One region of the Mesorhizobium sp. M0074 genome, then DNA from elsewhere that is predicted to be linked to it. Evidence: riboswitches for the same ligand, from Rfam matches in the RefSeq annotation. Region 1 holds a riboswitch; the other holds the start of a gene.
What was found. Region 1 has a riboswitch for S-adenosylmethionine ahead of metX (homoserine O-acetyltransferase MetX). Riboswitches for the same ligand answer to the same signal wherever they lie in the genome.

Region 1 (7,783 bases):
GGGATCTGCTGGTGGATTCCCGTGTGCGGCCTGGCCAGTGGCTGGCTGTCACGGCCGGCTATTCGTCGATTTCGACAATGGTGATGCAGTTCGCCCAACGACGCGGCATCAACGTCATCGCGCTTGTGCGGCGCTCGCACCAAAGCTTCGACCTGAAGACGCTTGGCGTCGGCGCCATTCTTGACCTTTCGGACTTGAAGACAAGTATCCGGGAAGCGGTGATGGATATCACCGGTGGCGCCGGATTGAACGGGATTATCGACAATGTCGGCGGACCTGTCAGCGGCGAATTGATCCGCACCCTGGCGCTCGGCGGGCAGATGGTGATCAATGGCGGCATGAGTGCCGAGCGCTTCGAGCTGCACAATTTCGATGTCTTGCTGAGCGGCGTCGAGATCAGGGCGAATATCTATCGCTATTTCTTTTCGCCGCTGGCCGAAGCCGACCGGCCTGTGCTACGCGAGATTATCGACACCTTCGGCCAGCCCGGCTTCCACGTTCCTGTCGGCGGTCTCCACCCGCTGACCGAGTTCAAGCTTGCCGTGGCAAACAGCCTGGATCGCGCCGATCTTGGAAAACAGATTTTCAGGATGTAGCCCGCTCACGACACCGAAGCTACGTCGCGACCCGTCTTGTCACGTCTTCCAGCCAGTGGTCGCTTATACCCAGTGCTTCGAGGTGCTCCAGCGTGCTGAGCACGTAATCCTCATTCCTCCCCGACTGGCCGACGGCGCCGCGGACGACGGCCGCCGCCTCGGCTGCGTCGAGCGCACCGGCATATTGCTCATGGCTGCGGTCCACGACATAGGCGACGGCGTCGACCGTCTCGCCCCCATCCGTTTTACCCTTGTCGAGGCGAACGCTGAGCACACGTTCGAGATAGACGTTGGTGACCAGCTCGCGTTCGCGCAGATAGGTAATGACCTCGTTGCGCAGCTCGCCTGGAACCCGGAACGCGAGCCCGATGCAGGAGCCGCCGCGGTCGAGGCCGAGCACCAGGCCCGGCCGTTCGCGCGTGCCGCGATGCACGAAAGAATAGACGCACAGCGAACGGCGGTAGCCATGCAGGCGGGCGCGCCGCGTCTCGACATGCGCGAATCCCGGTCGCCAGATCAGTGAGCCGTAGCCAAAAACCCAAAAATCGCCCATATCGCCAAGCCTGATTGTGACGAACCACCCACCGGTGGTGTTTCAGTCCGTCTACCTGTTGTTGCCGCAAGCGACAGCCCGCCCGTGCCACCCGCGTTAACGAAAGCCGCAGCATGACGTCAAGTGACGAGCGCCCGCCGCCCAGCCAACGTCGCCGCCTGTTGTGGCTTGCCGCTTTCATTCTCGTGCTGTTCGGCATCTACAGCGCGGGCTGGTTCTACCTGGCGGACCTGGTCGAGAGCGCGACCGACAAGGCGGTCGCCGATCTCGACGACAAAGGCATCAGGGCCGACTGCGCCAATCTCGCGGTCAGCGGCTATCCCTTCAGCTTCACCGTTTCCTGCGACAGCCTGGCTTACGAGGACGACAGCCGCAACGTCGCGGCATCGACAGGCAAGATCAACGCCGCCACGCAGATCACGCGGCTTCTGTCGCCTGCCGCCGAGCTCAGGGGGCCGCTCAGGACCTCAGTTCCCGGCATGACCCCGCTCTGGATCGACTGGGATGATCTGCGGGCCGACATGAAGCTGTCCTGGCCGCTGCCGAGGCGCCTCTCGCTGCAGACAGAAGGCCTGTCCGGCCAGACCGATCCGGCAGACGACACCGATCCCGTCTCGCTGTTCAGCGCCGGAACCGCCACGGGACAATTGCGCCCAAACGGCCCGGACATCGACTATGCCGGCAATTTCACCGATCTTGAAATCGACGCGGCGGCCATCGACGGGCGCGTCTTGCCGCCGCTGGACGGCAGCGGCGACCTGACGCTGAAGAACGGCGTGACACTGATCAAGGCAAATCCGAAGAGCCTTCGCGGCCAGGCCGCCGAAATCCACAAGCTCGATCTGTCGTCCGGAACCGCGCGCATCACCGTTTCCGGACCGCTGTCGGTCGATGACGACGGTCTCATAAATGCCGACCTGACAATCAGGCTCAATGATCCGAAGGCCGTGGCGGCAATCCTCGCCACCGCCATCCCCGAGCAGAAGAAACAGATCCAAACCGGCTTTGCCGGACTGGCGCTGCTCGGCAACCAGCCGTCGATGCCGCTGAAGATCGTCAGGGGCAAGGCCTCGCTCGGCTTCATCCCGCTCGGCAAGATCAAGCCGCTCGACTAGAGCAACTCCAGGAAAAGTGTGAAACGGTTTTCCGTCCGGAATTGCGCAAAAACAAAGAGATAGAGCGGTTCGGCGTTTCTGTGAAACGATGAACCGCTGTAAGCCAGGCTGGCCTGCGATCGGCCTGCCGCGGCTTATCCCTTCGGCGGGTGTTCGACTGCCTGGCGGCCGAAATCCGGTACGTCGATATCCTGGCCGGCCTCGATGATCGAGCGGCGGACGGCGCGGGTGCGGGTGAACAGGTCGAACAGTTTTTCGCCGTCGCCCCAGCGGATCGCCCGCTGCAGCGAGGACAGATCCTCGGAAAACCGCGCCAGCATTTCGAGAATGGCGTCCTTGTTGTGCAGGCAGACGTCGCGCCACATGGTCGGGTCGGACGCCGCGAGACGGGTGAAGTCGCGAAAGCCGGAAGCCGAGTATTTGATGACCTCGGACTTGGTCACCGACTCCAGATCGTCGGCGGTACCGACGATGTTGTAAGCGATGATATGCGGCAGGTGCGAAACGATGGCCAGCGTCATGTCGTGATGCTGCGGGTCCATCGTGTCGATGTTGGAGCCGCAGCGGCGCCAGAATTCCGAGAGCTTTTCCAGTGCTGCGGGATCGGTACCGGGCAGAGGCGTGAAAATGCACCAGCGGTTCTCGAACAGTTCGGCAAAACCGGCGTCCGGTCCCGATTTTTCGGTGCCGGCCAAAGGATGGCCGGGGATGAAGTGCACGCCATCAGGCACATGCGGCTGCATCTGCGCGATCACCGATGCCTTGGTCGAGCCGACATCGGTGAGGATGGCGCCCTTCTTCAGCGCCGGCGCGATCTCCGCGGCGACCGTGCCTGAAGAGCCGACCGGCACCGAAACGATAACCAGATCAGCATCGCGAACCGCCTCTTTCGCATCCGTCGTATAGGTGTCGCCAAGGCCGAGTTGGCTCGCCCGTGCCAGCGTCGCGTCGCTGCGCGTCGAAATCGCGACTTGGCCGGCGAGTCCCTCGCGGCGGATGACGCGGGCCAGCGACGAGCCGATCAGGCCGATGCCGACCAGCGCGATCTTTTCGAACATCGGTGAGGTCATGGTGTTCTAGCTTTTCAGGAATGTCGCGAGTGCTGCGACAACGCCGCGATTGGCCTCTTCGGTGCCGATGCTCATGCGCAGCGCGTTCGGAAAACCGTAGCCGGAAACGCGCCGCAATATGTAGCCGCGCGCACTGAGGTAGTCGTCGGCGGCCGCCGCCGAATGCTTTTTGTCCTCGGGAAAGTGGATGAGGATGAAATTGCCGACGCTCGGCGTCACCCGCAGCCCGAGCCCGCTTAATTGCTCGCTCAGCCAGGCCAGCCAGGTCTCGTTGTGCGCGACGCTGCGTTCGATGTGGGCACGGTCGCGGATCGCCGCGATGCCGGCCTCGATTGCCGTCGCATTGACGTTGAAGGGTCCCCGCACGCGGTTGATCGCGTCGATGACGTGCATTGGCGCATACATCCAGCCGATCCGCGCCCCGCCCAGGCCCAATTTGGAGAAAGTGCGGGTCATGACCACGTTTTCCGCGCTGCCCACCAACTCGACGCCGGCTTCATAATCGTTGCGCCGGACATATTCGGCGTAAGCTGCATCCAGCACCAGAAGCACGTTTCGCGGCAGGCCGGCATGCAGGCGGCGGACCTCCTGGAACGGCACGTAGGTGCCGGTTGGATTGTTTGGATTGGCAAGGAAGATGATCCGGGTAGCCGGCGTCACCGCGGCGAGGATCGCATCGATATCGGCGCGTTCATCGGTCTCCTTGACCGTCACCGGGACGGCACCGGCCGACTGTATGTAGATCTTGTAGACCATGAAGCCGTGTTCGGTGATGATGGCTTCGTCGCCGGGCGCGAGGTAGGTCTGCGCCAGCAGGCCCAGAATCTCGTCGGAGCCGTTGGAGCAGACGATGTTCGCCGGGTTGAGCCCGTGCACCTCGGCGATCGCTTCCCTCAGGCGCCTGGCGCTGCCGTCGGGATAGACCGCGAGCTTGTCGGCGACCGCGCGCGCGGCCTCTATCGCCTTTGGCGAAGGACCGAGCGGGTTCTCGTTCGCCGACAATTTATGGACCTTGGCGACACCTTCAGGCGCCGCGCTCTTGCCGGGCACATAGGCTTCGATGTCCATGATGCCGGCGCGGGGCCTTGGACGTGTCTGATCCGGTGTCTGGCTCATTTCATGAAATCCGTCGAGAGTGCCTCCATCCGGAAGCCGCAGCGGAAATACAAGCCGTGGCCCGGAATGTCGAGGGGCCGGCAATTCGGGATCAAGAACTTGCCGTTGACGAAGCCATGCGCGAGTCATAGAAGAACGGCTACAGTTCCGTGGTGATTTGGCCGGTCGGCTTGCAGCCACGTTAAACAACTTGCTAAAGGGCCGTTTGCATCTTGTAACCGGCTTTGCGAAGGCATGGCCGGTTTTTTGTTGCCCAGACCGGTGGACAACTGAAGGCCGGGCAAGGAGATGTGATGGTCGCTTTGCGCGCGCGAAAAACCAACAACGAGGCCGACCAGCCGTCGAGCCCGGTGTTGCGTTTCGGCGCCGACAAGCCGCTCAAGCTCGACGCCGGCACGCTGCTGTCGCCATTCCAGATCGCCTACCAGACCTATGGCACGCTCAACGACGCGCGCTCCAACGCCATCCTCGTCTGCCATGCGCTGACCGGCGACCAGCATGTCGCCAACACCAATCCGGTGACCGGCAAGCCGGGCTGGTGGGAAGTGCTGATCGGTCCCGGCAAGATCATCGATACCGACCGTTTCTTCGTCATCTCGTCAAACGTCATCGGCGGCTGTCTCGGCTCCACCGGCCCCGCCTCGACCAATCCCGCCACCGCCAAGCCCTACGGGCTCGACCTGCCGATCATCACCATCCGCGACATGGTGCGGGCGCAGCTGATGCTGGTCGAGCATTTCGGCATCGAACAGCTGTTCAGCGTGCTTGGCGGCTCGATGGGCGGCATGCAGGTGCTGCAATGGGCCTCCAGCTATCCGGAGCGCGTCTTCTCGGCGCTGCCGATCGCCACCGGCGCCCGCCATTCCTCGCAGAACATCGCTTTCCACGAGGTCGGCAGGCAGGCGGTGATGGCCGACCCGGACTGGCATGGCGGCAAGTATTTCGAGCACAGCAAGCGGCCGGAAAAGGGGCTGGCGGTGGCGCGCATGGCCGCCCACATCACCTATCTGTCGGAAGCAGCGCTGCACCGCAAGTTCGGCCGCAACCTGCAGGACCGCGAAGCCCTGACCTTTGGTTTCGATGCCGACTTCCAGATCGAGAGCTATCTGCGCCATCAGGGCATGACCTTCGTCGATCGCTTCGATGCCAACTCCTATCTCTACATGACCCGGGCGATGGACTATTTCGATCTCGCCGCCGACCATGGCGGCCGGTTGGCCGATGCCTTCGCCGGCACCAAGACGCGCTTCTGCCTGGTTTCGTTCACCAGCGACTGGCTGTTCCCGACCGAGGAGAGCCGCTCGGTCGTGCACGCGCTGAACGCGGCCGGCGCTTCGGTCTCGTTCGTCGAGATCGAGACCGACCGCGGCCACGACGCCTTCCTGCTCGACGAACCGGAACTGTTCGCCGCCATCAAGGGCTTCATCGCCTCGGCCGCGCGGGCGAGAGGGCTCGGCGCATGACCCCGAAAAGTTGCGGATTGTTCGGATCAGGACCATGTGCCAGGCATCAGCGCATGACCCCGAAAAGTTGCAGGCTTTTCGGATCAGGGTCATGCGTCAGGCAAGAGGCGAACGCATGAGCGTCAACCGCGCCCAGCGCGTCGACCTCGAAGTCGTCGCCGATCTCATCCCGCCGCAGTCGCGGGTGCTGGATGTCGGTTCCGGCGACGGCCTGCTGCTCGAATTGCTGCAGGCGACCAAGAAGGTCGACGGTCGCGGCCTGGAACTGTCGCAGCGCGGCGTCAACGAATGCGTGGCGCGCGGCCTGTCGGTTATTCAAGGCGATGCCGACAAGGATCTCCAATTCTATCCCGACAAGGGTTTCGACTTCGTCGTTCTGTCGCAGACCTTGCAGGCGACCCGCAATCCGAAGCTGGTGCTCGACGAACTGCTCCGGATCGGCAACCGCGCCATCGTCTCATTCCCGAATTTCGGCCACTGGCGGGTGCGCCTTTCGCTGCTCTTCAACGGCCGCATGCCGGTGACCAAGGACCTGCCCTATTCCTGGTACGACACGCCCAACATCCATTTCTGCACCATTCGCGACTTCGTCAATCTGTGCGACGAGCTTGGCGCGACGGTGGAAAAGGCAACCGCGCTCGACGCCAACGGCCAGCGGATCGGCTTCTCCATGCCTTGGTGGTTCTGGAACTTTTTCGGCCAGCAAGCGGTATTCCTGCTGAAACGATAGGTTTGACAGGCAGAAGCAACGAACCTCAGACCTGCGCAAGAAACCATATTTTCAATTTTCAATCCAATGAAGTTGCCCGGCATTCTTTGTTGCTTTAACAGGTCTCAAACGGGTTGGTTTGGGGGAAGCAATGAAGACGTTAGTATTAGCAACAGCTTTGATGTCGGCCACTTTGATTTCCGGATGCACGACGTCGAAGACCGATTTCCAGAATGGACAAGTCGCGTTGAGCGGCAGCCCGGCGCTGAAACGGCAGGCGATCCAGCGGTGCATGACCAAATTCAAGATGCGGTTCGGCAAGGTTGAAAGGGCAAACCTCGCCGCGCTCATGAACGTCCCGGATGCCGGATTGGAACACACGTTCTGCACGCGATTGATGAACGGCTTCGCGAACGGGAGGATCAACTACTCGGATTACCTGGCTGCATTGTCGCATGGCGACATGTCCAACGCGATCAAGGTGCTGCAGGGGCGGTGAAGCTGCCGATGCAGACGCGATCCAAATTCGGTGCCGCCAGATAGATGGCGGCACCATAGACGCCGGTTGTACCCGATCATTCCCCCTATTCAGGCACGTCCGTGGCCTTGTGGGGGTGCTGGACGCCGTCGACGAAGACCACGTCGGACTGGGAATTGCCGGTGCGCAGCGGCAATATCTCCTGATAGGCGGGCGAGTCGTACCATGCACGTGCCTGCTGCCGGTTGGGAAACTCGATGACTATGAGATAGCCCGGCCAGGTGTTTTCAACGATTTCCACCTCGCCTCCGTGCACCACGAAGCGGCCGCCAAACGGTTCCAGCGTGGCATCGATCTTGTGCAGGTACTCGACGATCTGCGGCCCCGGCGTGACCTGGCGCATATGGGCGACGGCGTAGGCGGTCATGGCGTGTCTCCTTGTGGTCGAAGGCCGGACAACCGGCTTGATGGGAGCATTTTGCCGAGACGTAGTGCGCTGGTCGATTACCCCAGAGGTAATGACACTGAATACAAAAACCGACGCGCGGCTGCCGTCACCTGAAAGATATTTCCGCCTGGCACCGATGATTTCCACCCACCTGCGCTGTCCTTATCGATGAGCGCGCCTGGATGGTCCGGCGGCCGGGAACGAGAGGTGATCCATGGGATCGTTGCAAAATCAG
Region 2 (7,783 bases), on a different contig from region 1:
TGGCGCTTCGGCGATGGGCGGCGTCGGCCAGGTCATCGGCGCGGTGGTCGGCGGCTTCATCATGGGCGTCATGAACAACGGCATGTCGATCATGGGCGTCAATGTCGATTGGCAGCAGGTGGTCAAAGGCCTGGTGCTGCTCGGCGCCGTCGTCTTCGACGTCTACAACAAGAACAAGGCTTGAGAGGCAACCAGGAGGCATACGGGTCACATCGCGGCGCTGCCGGGCGGCGCAAAGAAGTCCCCCGAGGGACCTGATCCGCGAGCGCAATCCGGACGAAGAATTTCAACCGAGGCGCGGACAGGGTCCGGGCCGCGCAGGGCAGGGTTTGCCAAGAAAGGCACGCCAAGCCCACAATTCAGAGAGGGTTACCATGCTGATCTCACAAATCCTCGACGACGCCGAGACGATCCGCGTCGTTGCCCGCAGCGGCGGCAAGACCCGCGTCATCAACGGCGCCCGCAGCGTCTATTCGCTGGCGATGGAAGCCGCGCGTACCGGCAGCGGGCTTGTCGCCCTGATCGAGCGCAAGGGCTTCGGCGAAACCGTCGATCTCGACGCAGCCTACAAGAAGGGCCGGCTGCTGTCGCCGATCAACCATCCCGATCCGGCGCATCTCCATCTCACCGGTACCGGGCTGACGCATCTCGGCTCCGCCGCGACCCGCGATTCCATGCACAAGAAGCTCAGCACGGACGGCGAGGAACAGCTGACCGATTCCATGAAGATGTTCCGCATGGGGCTTGAGGGCGGCAAGCCGGCGAAGGGCCAGACCGGCGTGCAGCCGGAATGGTTCTACAAGGGCAACGGCACCATGGCGGTGGCGCCCGGTGCGGCGCTTATGTCGCCGGCCTTCGCCCAGGATGCCGGCGAGGAGCCGGAAATCGCCGGGATCTATGTGATCGGCGACGACGGCGCCCCGTTCCGTGTCGGCTTCACCCTGTCGAACGAGTTTTCCGACCACGTCACCGAGCGTGTGAACTATCTCTTCCTCGCCCATTCCAAGCTGCGCAACGCTTCGTTCGGCCCGGAGATCCTGATCGGCGACCTGCCGTCCGACATCCGCGGCGCTTCACGCATCCTACGCGACGGCAAGCTGCTTTGGGAAAAGCCGTTCCTGTCGGGCGAGGCGAACATGTCGCACACCATTGGCAATCTCGAGCATCATCACTTCAAATACTCGGCCTTCCGCCAGCCGGGTGACGTGCATGTACACATGTTCGGCACGGCGACGCTGTCCTTCGCCGACGGCATCAGGACCGAGGCCGGTGACGTATTCGAAATCGAGGCGCAGGATTTCGGCCTGCCTCTGCGCAACCCGCTTGAAATCGAGCAGCCGGTGAAGGTGGCGGTGAAGGCGTTGTAAACTGGTGACATAATTCAGGGGCGAGAAATGAACGGCCTGCGGATTGGCACTGTGTTCGTAAGTTTAGTCCTGTTCCTCGCCTATTTCTCCCCAGCGGCTTACAGCGCCGGACAATGCAGCGCAAGATCCTATCGCGAAGCCCGAATGTCGATGACTGACCGGCTTCTGGCCACCGGCTATTCGAAATCGCAAGTGAGCTTTCTGATGCGCAACGCGGATCGCATGACGTCCGCACTCCGCGCTGACAGACTGAACGACAATGGCAGAGCCTGCGGTATCGACTCCGCCAGAGCCCATGTGCTGGGATGTCTCGGCAAGCAGTTGTTCCCCTTGCAGTCCAGCTCAAGCGCCTCACTTGACGACGAGAAGCAAACCAGAGGTTTTTGGGGGAAGAAGCGATTGGCAGTGCGAGAACTGCTCTTTGTCGGTCAGTTTCATGGCTGCCTTGGCGCCGCGAAAGAATATCTGTTTCGCGGCTGATGGCCTGCGAACAAGATCAGCGGGCGACGCGGAAATGCTTGGACAGTTTCAGGCCCTGCGCCTGATAGTTCGAGCCTAGATCTGTGCCGTAGAGCGCCTGCGGCCGTTTCAGCATGTGCTCGTAGACCAACCGTCCGACGATCTGGCCGTGATCGAGGATGAACGGCACTTCGTGGCTGCGCACCTCGAGCACCGCCCGGCTGCCGGTGCCGCCCGACGCCGAATGGCCGAAACCCGGGTCGAAGAAACCGGCATAATGGACGCGGAACTCGCCGACCAGCGGGTCGAAAGGCGTCATTTCGGCGGCGTAGACTGGCGGCACATGCACCGCCTCGCGCGACACCAGAATATAGAATTCGTCCGGATCGAGCACCAGCTCGCCGGCACCGCTCTTGTAGAGCGGCTCCCAGAAATCGACGACATCCTGCGCGGCGCGCTTGTCGACGTCGACCAGGCCGGTGTGGTGCTTGCCGCGATAGCCGACAAGCCCATCCTTGTCGCCGTCGAGGTCGATCGACAGCGCGATGCCGCCGCCTGAGATGTTGGGTGGTTCGGTGGCGACCAGCATCTCGGCGCGGTGCAACTCGTGCAGCTCGCTTTCTGACAAGAGCGCATTGCCGGTGCGGAACCTGATCTGTGACAGCCGCGAGCCGGTGCGCACGACGATCGGGAAAGTGCGCGGGCTGACCTCCAGATAGAGCGGACCTTCATAGCCTGCGGCGATCTTGTCGAACTCGTGGCCACGGTCGGTCATTACCCGGGTGAAGATATCGAGCCGTCCGGTCGAGCTTTTCGGGTTGGCCGAGGCGGAAATATGCGCGGGCAGCGCCAGGCTTTCGAGCAGCGGCACGATGTAGACGCAGCCGGTTTCCAGCACGGCACCTTCGGCGAGGTTGATCTCGTGCAGCTTCAGCCGGTCGAGCTTGTTGACAACCCTGTAGTCCGGGCCGGGCAAGAAGGAAGCACGCACCCGCCAGGCCTTGTCGCCGAGCCTGAGGTCAAGGCTGGCCGGCTGGATCTGATCGGAATCGAGCGTGCGCGGCGATTTCAGCGCGCCCGTCTGGAACAGCGCGGAAATATCCTGATCGGGAAGAATGCCTGTCTGCCGCAAGGGTCTGGCTCCGTTCGAACGCCGGGCGAGGTCTTGTTCTGTCGCAGGTCCGACCGTGGACGCCTTTGGCACCTGCTTGGTACAACCCTCTTAATCATGCCGGCAATTGACGCAAGCGTGGCGCGGGTCTAAAGCTCGTTATCCCGTGGTGATTTGGCCGGTCGGCTTGCAGCCACGTTAAACAAGTCGCTAAAGGACCGTCGGGCCGCAAGGCCATATGGACCGGTTGCGACTTTCGCGACCGGTTTTTTGTTGTTTGGACCAATTTTGGTGTTTGGATGGAATGATGACCAAGAAGCGCGACTGGAAGCCTCAGACCGCACTCGTGCATGCCGGGACGCTGCGTTCCGGCTTCGGCGAGACCTCCGAGGCGATGTATCTCACCCAAGGCTATGTCTACGAGACGGCGCAAGCGGCGGAGGCCCGCTTCAAGGGCGAGGAGCCGGGCTTCATCTATTCGCGCTATGCCAATCCGACGGTCGACATGTTTGAGAAACGCATGTGCGCGCTGGAAGGAGCCGAGGACGCGCGCGCCACGGCATCCGGCATGGCGGCGGTGACGGCAGCACTGCTGTGCAGCGCCAAGGCGGGCGACCATATCGTCGCGGCGCGCGCGCTGTTCGGCTCCTGCCGCTGGGTGGTCGAGACGCTGGCGCCGAAATACGGCATTGAGGCAACGCTGGTCGACGGCACCGACATCGCCAATTGGGAAAAGGCGGTCAAGCCGAACACCAAACTGTTCTTTCTGGAAAGCCCGACCAATCCGACGCTGGAGGTGATCGACATCGCCGCCGTCGCGGCACTTGCCAATTCGATCGGCGCCAGGCTGATCGTCGACAATGTCTTCGCTACGCCCTTGCAGCAGAAACCCCTGCAGCTCGGCGCCCACATCGTCGTCTATTCGGCCACGAAGCATATTGACGGCCAGGGGCGCTGTCTTGGCGGCATCGTTCTGTCGGACAAGAAATGGATCGACGAGAACCTGCATGACTATTTCCGCCACACCGGCCCAAGCCTCTCGCCCTTCAATGCCTGGACGCTGCTGAAAGGCCTGGAGACGCTGCCGCTACGCGTACGCCAGCAAACGGAAAGTGCCGGCCGCATCGCGGATTTCCTCGCCGAGCGCCCGCAAATCGCCCGTGTCATCTATCCTGGCCGTGCCGACCACCCGCAAGCGGCGGTGGTCAAGAAGCAGATGTCGGGTGGCTCGACGCTGATTTGCCTCGATGTGAAGGGCGGCAAGCAGGCGGCCTTTGCCTTCCAGAACGCACTCGACGTCGTGCTGATTTCCAACAATCTCGGCGACGCCAAGAGCCTGATCACCCATCCGGCGACGACGACGCACAAGAACTTGACCGATGAGGCCCGCGCCGAGCTCGGCATCGGACCGGGAACGCTCAGGCTGTCAGTTGGCCTTGAGGACGCCGACGACCTGCTCGAAGACATCGAGCAGGCACTGAGAGTTGCCGGATAAGGGCTGGCCGAATAGAGGCGAGCGGGGACGCGCCGATCAGGCGCCGGACGGGGTCTCTTCCAGCTCCGCGACGGGCTTGGTCTGGATAGTCATCACATTGCCGCGCCAGTCGACGGCGCCGCTCAGCCATCCGCGCGCCCAAATGGCGGGAAGCATCAGGTCTCGCGCCATCATCGCCAGGATGGTGCGCAGCGACAGGTGCCATCCCTTGGCCGAGGCCAAGGCGCATTCCGGCAGGTAGGCCGCGACCAGCACGGCGATGGCGGTTGCCGGCAGGCTGACGCCGGCGGCCGCCGCCGCCCTCAGCGCCAGCACCAGCGGCGGCGCTGCGCCGATCAGGATCTCGGGGGCGAAGAACAGCGCGAAGGTGACGCGGCGCAGCCGCGCCCAGCGCGCCTGCCGCGACCAGATCTCGCCAAACGTGCGCCGGCCGAGCGGCTGTTCGAAGGGCGAGGCGACAAGATTGACCCGCAGTCCGAACCCGTTGACCAGCTTGGTCGCGGCGGCGTCTTCGGCGATCTCGGCAGCAAGCGCGCAGATGCCGCCATTGGCGTCGAGCATCGGCTTATTCCACAACATGCTCTTGCCCTGCGCGAAGCCGAGGCCGAGCGCCTCTCCGGCGTACTGCCAGCGTGCCTGCAGCGTGTTGAGAAAGGCGCATTCGACCTCCCCCCAGAAGCCGTCCGGCCGCGAGCCGATCGGCGTCGAGCAGACGAGGCCGGTGTCGTGCCGCCACGCCGCCATCAGGTGCTGGACGTAGTCGCTCGGCATAAGCACGTTGGAATCGGCAAGGATGACCCAGCTATAATGCGCCGCTTCCCAACCCTTCACGCAATTGTTGAGTTTTGGATTGCCGCTGATGCGGTCGTCACCGACTAGAAGACGGGCGCGAATAGCTGGAAAGCGCGCCATTGCGGCGGTGATCGGCTTGACCACCGGGTCGTCGGCATGGGCAACGCAGAAGATGAGTTCGTAGCGCGGCCAGTCGAGTGAGAAGGCGCGCTCCAGCGTCTCTTCGGCAAACGGCTCGACGCCGCGCGCCGGGATGACGATCGATACCGGCGGCGCGTTGGCCGCGGGCGGTGCGATCCTGCCTGGTCGCTTCAGCTTCAGCGAAGCTAACAGGATGCTGGCGAGATTTGAAAGAAGGAGGGCTATGGAAAGGAGGGCGGCTGCGAATGTCGGTTCCATCGAGATCTGGTCACTCCAGAAGTGCCGGCCGCATGACGGCCGTTTTCAACAATTCGACAGAACGCTGAGTCGCCCGGCACAAGCCTGCACACCATCATTGTCATGTGTCACTTAAATGACATTGTTTTTCGGCACCTGCGCTCGAGTCGGGCAAGGAGATGACGCGCATCGTTGATCAAACTGCGCTGAGCGTCGAAGTTCCATCTACATTGCTTTGGAGCAGTTTATGTACAGCGCCGTCACCCGCAACATCGAAGTGCAGGTCAGGCCGTTCTATCTGGAGGATCACTCCGACCCGCCGCAAAACCGCTATGTCTGGGGATATCAGGTGACCATCGACAATCAGTCGGATGAGTTCGTGCAGCTTCTGTCGCGCTACTGGCACATTACCGACGGCACCGGCAAGGTCGAGGAAGTGCGCGGCCCCGGGGTCGTCGGCGAGCAACCCGGACTCAACCCCGGCGACAGCTATCAGTATACGTCTGGATGCCCGCTCTCGACGCCGTCCGGCATCATGGTCGGGCACTACACCATGCGCAACAAGCGGGGCGAGACGTTCGACGTCGCCATCCCCGCCTTCTCGCTCGACTTGCCGGGAATGCGGCGCACCGTCAATTGACGGCCGTCATCCGGCCGCTGCAAACTCCGCCGGGTCGAAGTCATATTGCTTCGAGCAGAATTCGCAGGCGACGTGAATGCTGCCATCCTCGGTGCTGTCCCTGATCTCCTCGGCGGAAAAGCCTTCGAGGATGCCGTGGATCTTCTCCCTCGAGCATGAGCACTGGTCGGCGACCGGCACCCCGCCGAACACGCGGACGCCATGCTCGTGGAAAAGCCGGTAAAGCAGCCGTTCGGCGCCGATCGTCGGATCGATCAGCTCGGTCGGTTCAATAGTACCAACCAGCGCCAGCAGCTCCTGCCAGGAATTGTCGGTCGGGTCGTGGATTTCCTCACGCGGATCGCCGTCGCCACCGGGAAGGTCGGGTACGCGCATGCGCTCCGCCGACTGCGGCAGGAATTGTGCCAGCAGGCCACCGGCCCGCCATTGCTCGCGGGCACCGCCGACGCCGGGCGTCAGAAGCTTGGCAACCGAAAGCCGGAGGTCGGTCGGAATCTGCTCCGACTGGCGGAAATAAGTGCGTGCGGCATCTTCCAGTGTGACGCCGTCGAGCTGGACGATGCCCTGGTAGCGTTGTGTGTGAGCGCCCTGGTCGATGGTCAGCGCCAGGACGCCGCTGCCGAGCAGCGTCTGCGGTGACGTCTCGCCGGCAGAAGTCAAAGCCTGCAGCCGGTCGGCATCGAAGCGGGCATAAGCGCGCAGCGCGTGCGGCGTGGAGAAATCCGCGACCAGCATGTCGACCGGCCCGTCGGTGCGGGTCTGCAGAATGAACTTGCCCTCGAACTTCAGCGAAGTTCCGAGCAATACCGTCAACACACAGGCTTCAGCCAGGAGCCGGGCGACCGGCTCGGGATAGTCGTGGCGGCTGAGAATAGCATCGAGCATCGGCCCGAGCTGGACGGTGCGACCGCGCACGTCGAGCGGGCCGACCTCGAACGGCACGACATGGTCGTCGCCGGCGTAGCCGAATTCGCCGAGCTTGGGTTTATGTTCAGCCAATTGATGAGTTTCCAACATGACAAAGCTCCGGGGCGCGGCGATGCCGCCCTCCGGGGCGCATGCGACGAGACGCGCTCGATTTGCGTGATGCGCCTGAGATAGGCACCACCAACTCCCGGATCAAGGCGGCCCAGATCAAGGCGGCGCAGATCAGGCCGGCCCGGATCACCGCGGCTCGTATCAAGCGCCCAGGCACCAGGCCAAGACCGCCTTCTGGGCATGGAGCCGGTTCTCGGCCTCATCGAACACCACCGAATGCGGTCCGTCGATGACCTCGTCGGTAACCTCCTCACCGCGATGCGCCGGTAGACAGTGCATGAACAGCGCGTCCGGCTTGGCTTTCGCCATCAGTGCCGCATTGACCTGATAGGGCAGGAAGACATTGTGGCCGCGGGCACGGTGCTCCTGGCCCATCGACACCCAGCAGTCGGTGACGATGCAGTCGGCCTCGTGAACGGCCTCCTCGGGCGAACGGCTGAATTTCAGCTTGCCGCCATTGGCTTTCGACCAGTCGACATGCTTCTGGGCCGGTTCGCTGCCCT

Region 2: linked by a shared signal. The riboswitch ahead of NKJ73_RS31415 (O-succinylhomoserine sulfhydrylase) and the one ahead of metX (homoserine O-acetyltransferase MetX) in region 1 are both predicted to bind S-adenosylmethionine.

The regions. Positions count from the first base shown of each region.
Region 1 is NZ_JAMYUM010000013.1:90,932-98,714, forward strand. It holds gene NKJ73_RS18830 (quinone oxidoreductase family protein) at 1-596, shown strand, start outside; gene NKJ73_RS18835 (gamma-glutamylcyclotransferase) at 616-1,149, opposite strand; gene NKJ73_RS18840 (DUF2125 domain-containing protein) at 1,263-2,264, shown strand; gene NKJ73_RS18845 (prephenate/arogenate dehydrogenase family protein) at 2,399-3,334, opposite strand; gene hisC (histidinol-phosphate transaminase) at 3,341-4,450, opposite strand; SAM riboswitch at 4,590-4,667, shown strand; gene metX (homoserine O-acetyltransferase MetX) at 4,744-5,913, shown strand; gene metW (methionine biosynthesis protein MetW) at 6,029-6,643, shown strand; gene NKJ73_RS18865 (hypothetical protein) at 6,774-7,121, shown strand; gene NKJ73_RS18870 (DUF1330 domain-containing protein) at 7,207-7,527, opposite strand; gene NKJ73_RS18875 (SDR family NAD(P)-dependent oxidoreductase) at 7,763-7,783, shown strand, end outside.
Region 2 is NZ_JAMYUM010000034.1:34,785-42,567, forward strand. It holds gene mmsB (multiple monosaccharide ABC transporter permease) at 1-184, shown strand, start outside; gene araD1 (AraD1 family protein) at 375-1,367, shown strand; gene NKJ73_RS31405 (hypothetical protein) at 1,395-1,847, shown strand; gene NKJ73_RS31410 (2'-deoxycytidine 5'-triphosphate deaminase) at 1,864-2,958, opposite strand; SAM riboswitch at 3,094-3,171, shown strand; gene NKJ73_RS31415 (O-succinylhomoserine sulfhydrylase) at 3,242-4,432, shown strand; gene NKJ73_RS31420 (glycosyltransferase) at 4,469-5,623, opposite strand; gene apaG (Co2+/Mg2+ efflux facilitator ApaG/CorD) at 5,850-6,242, shown strand; gene NKJ73_RS31430 (Hsp33 family molecular chaperone) at 6,249-7,259, opposite strand; gene argF (ornithine carbamoyltransferase) at 7,422-7,783, opposite strand, start outside.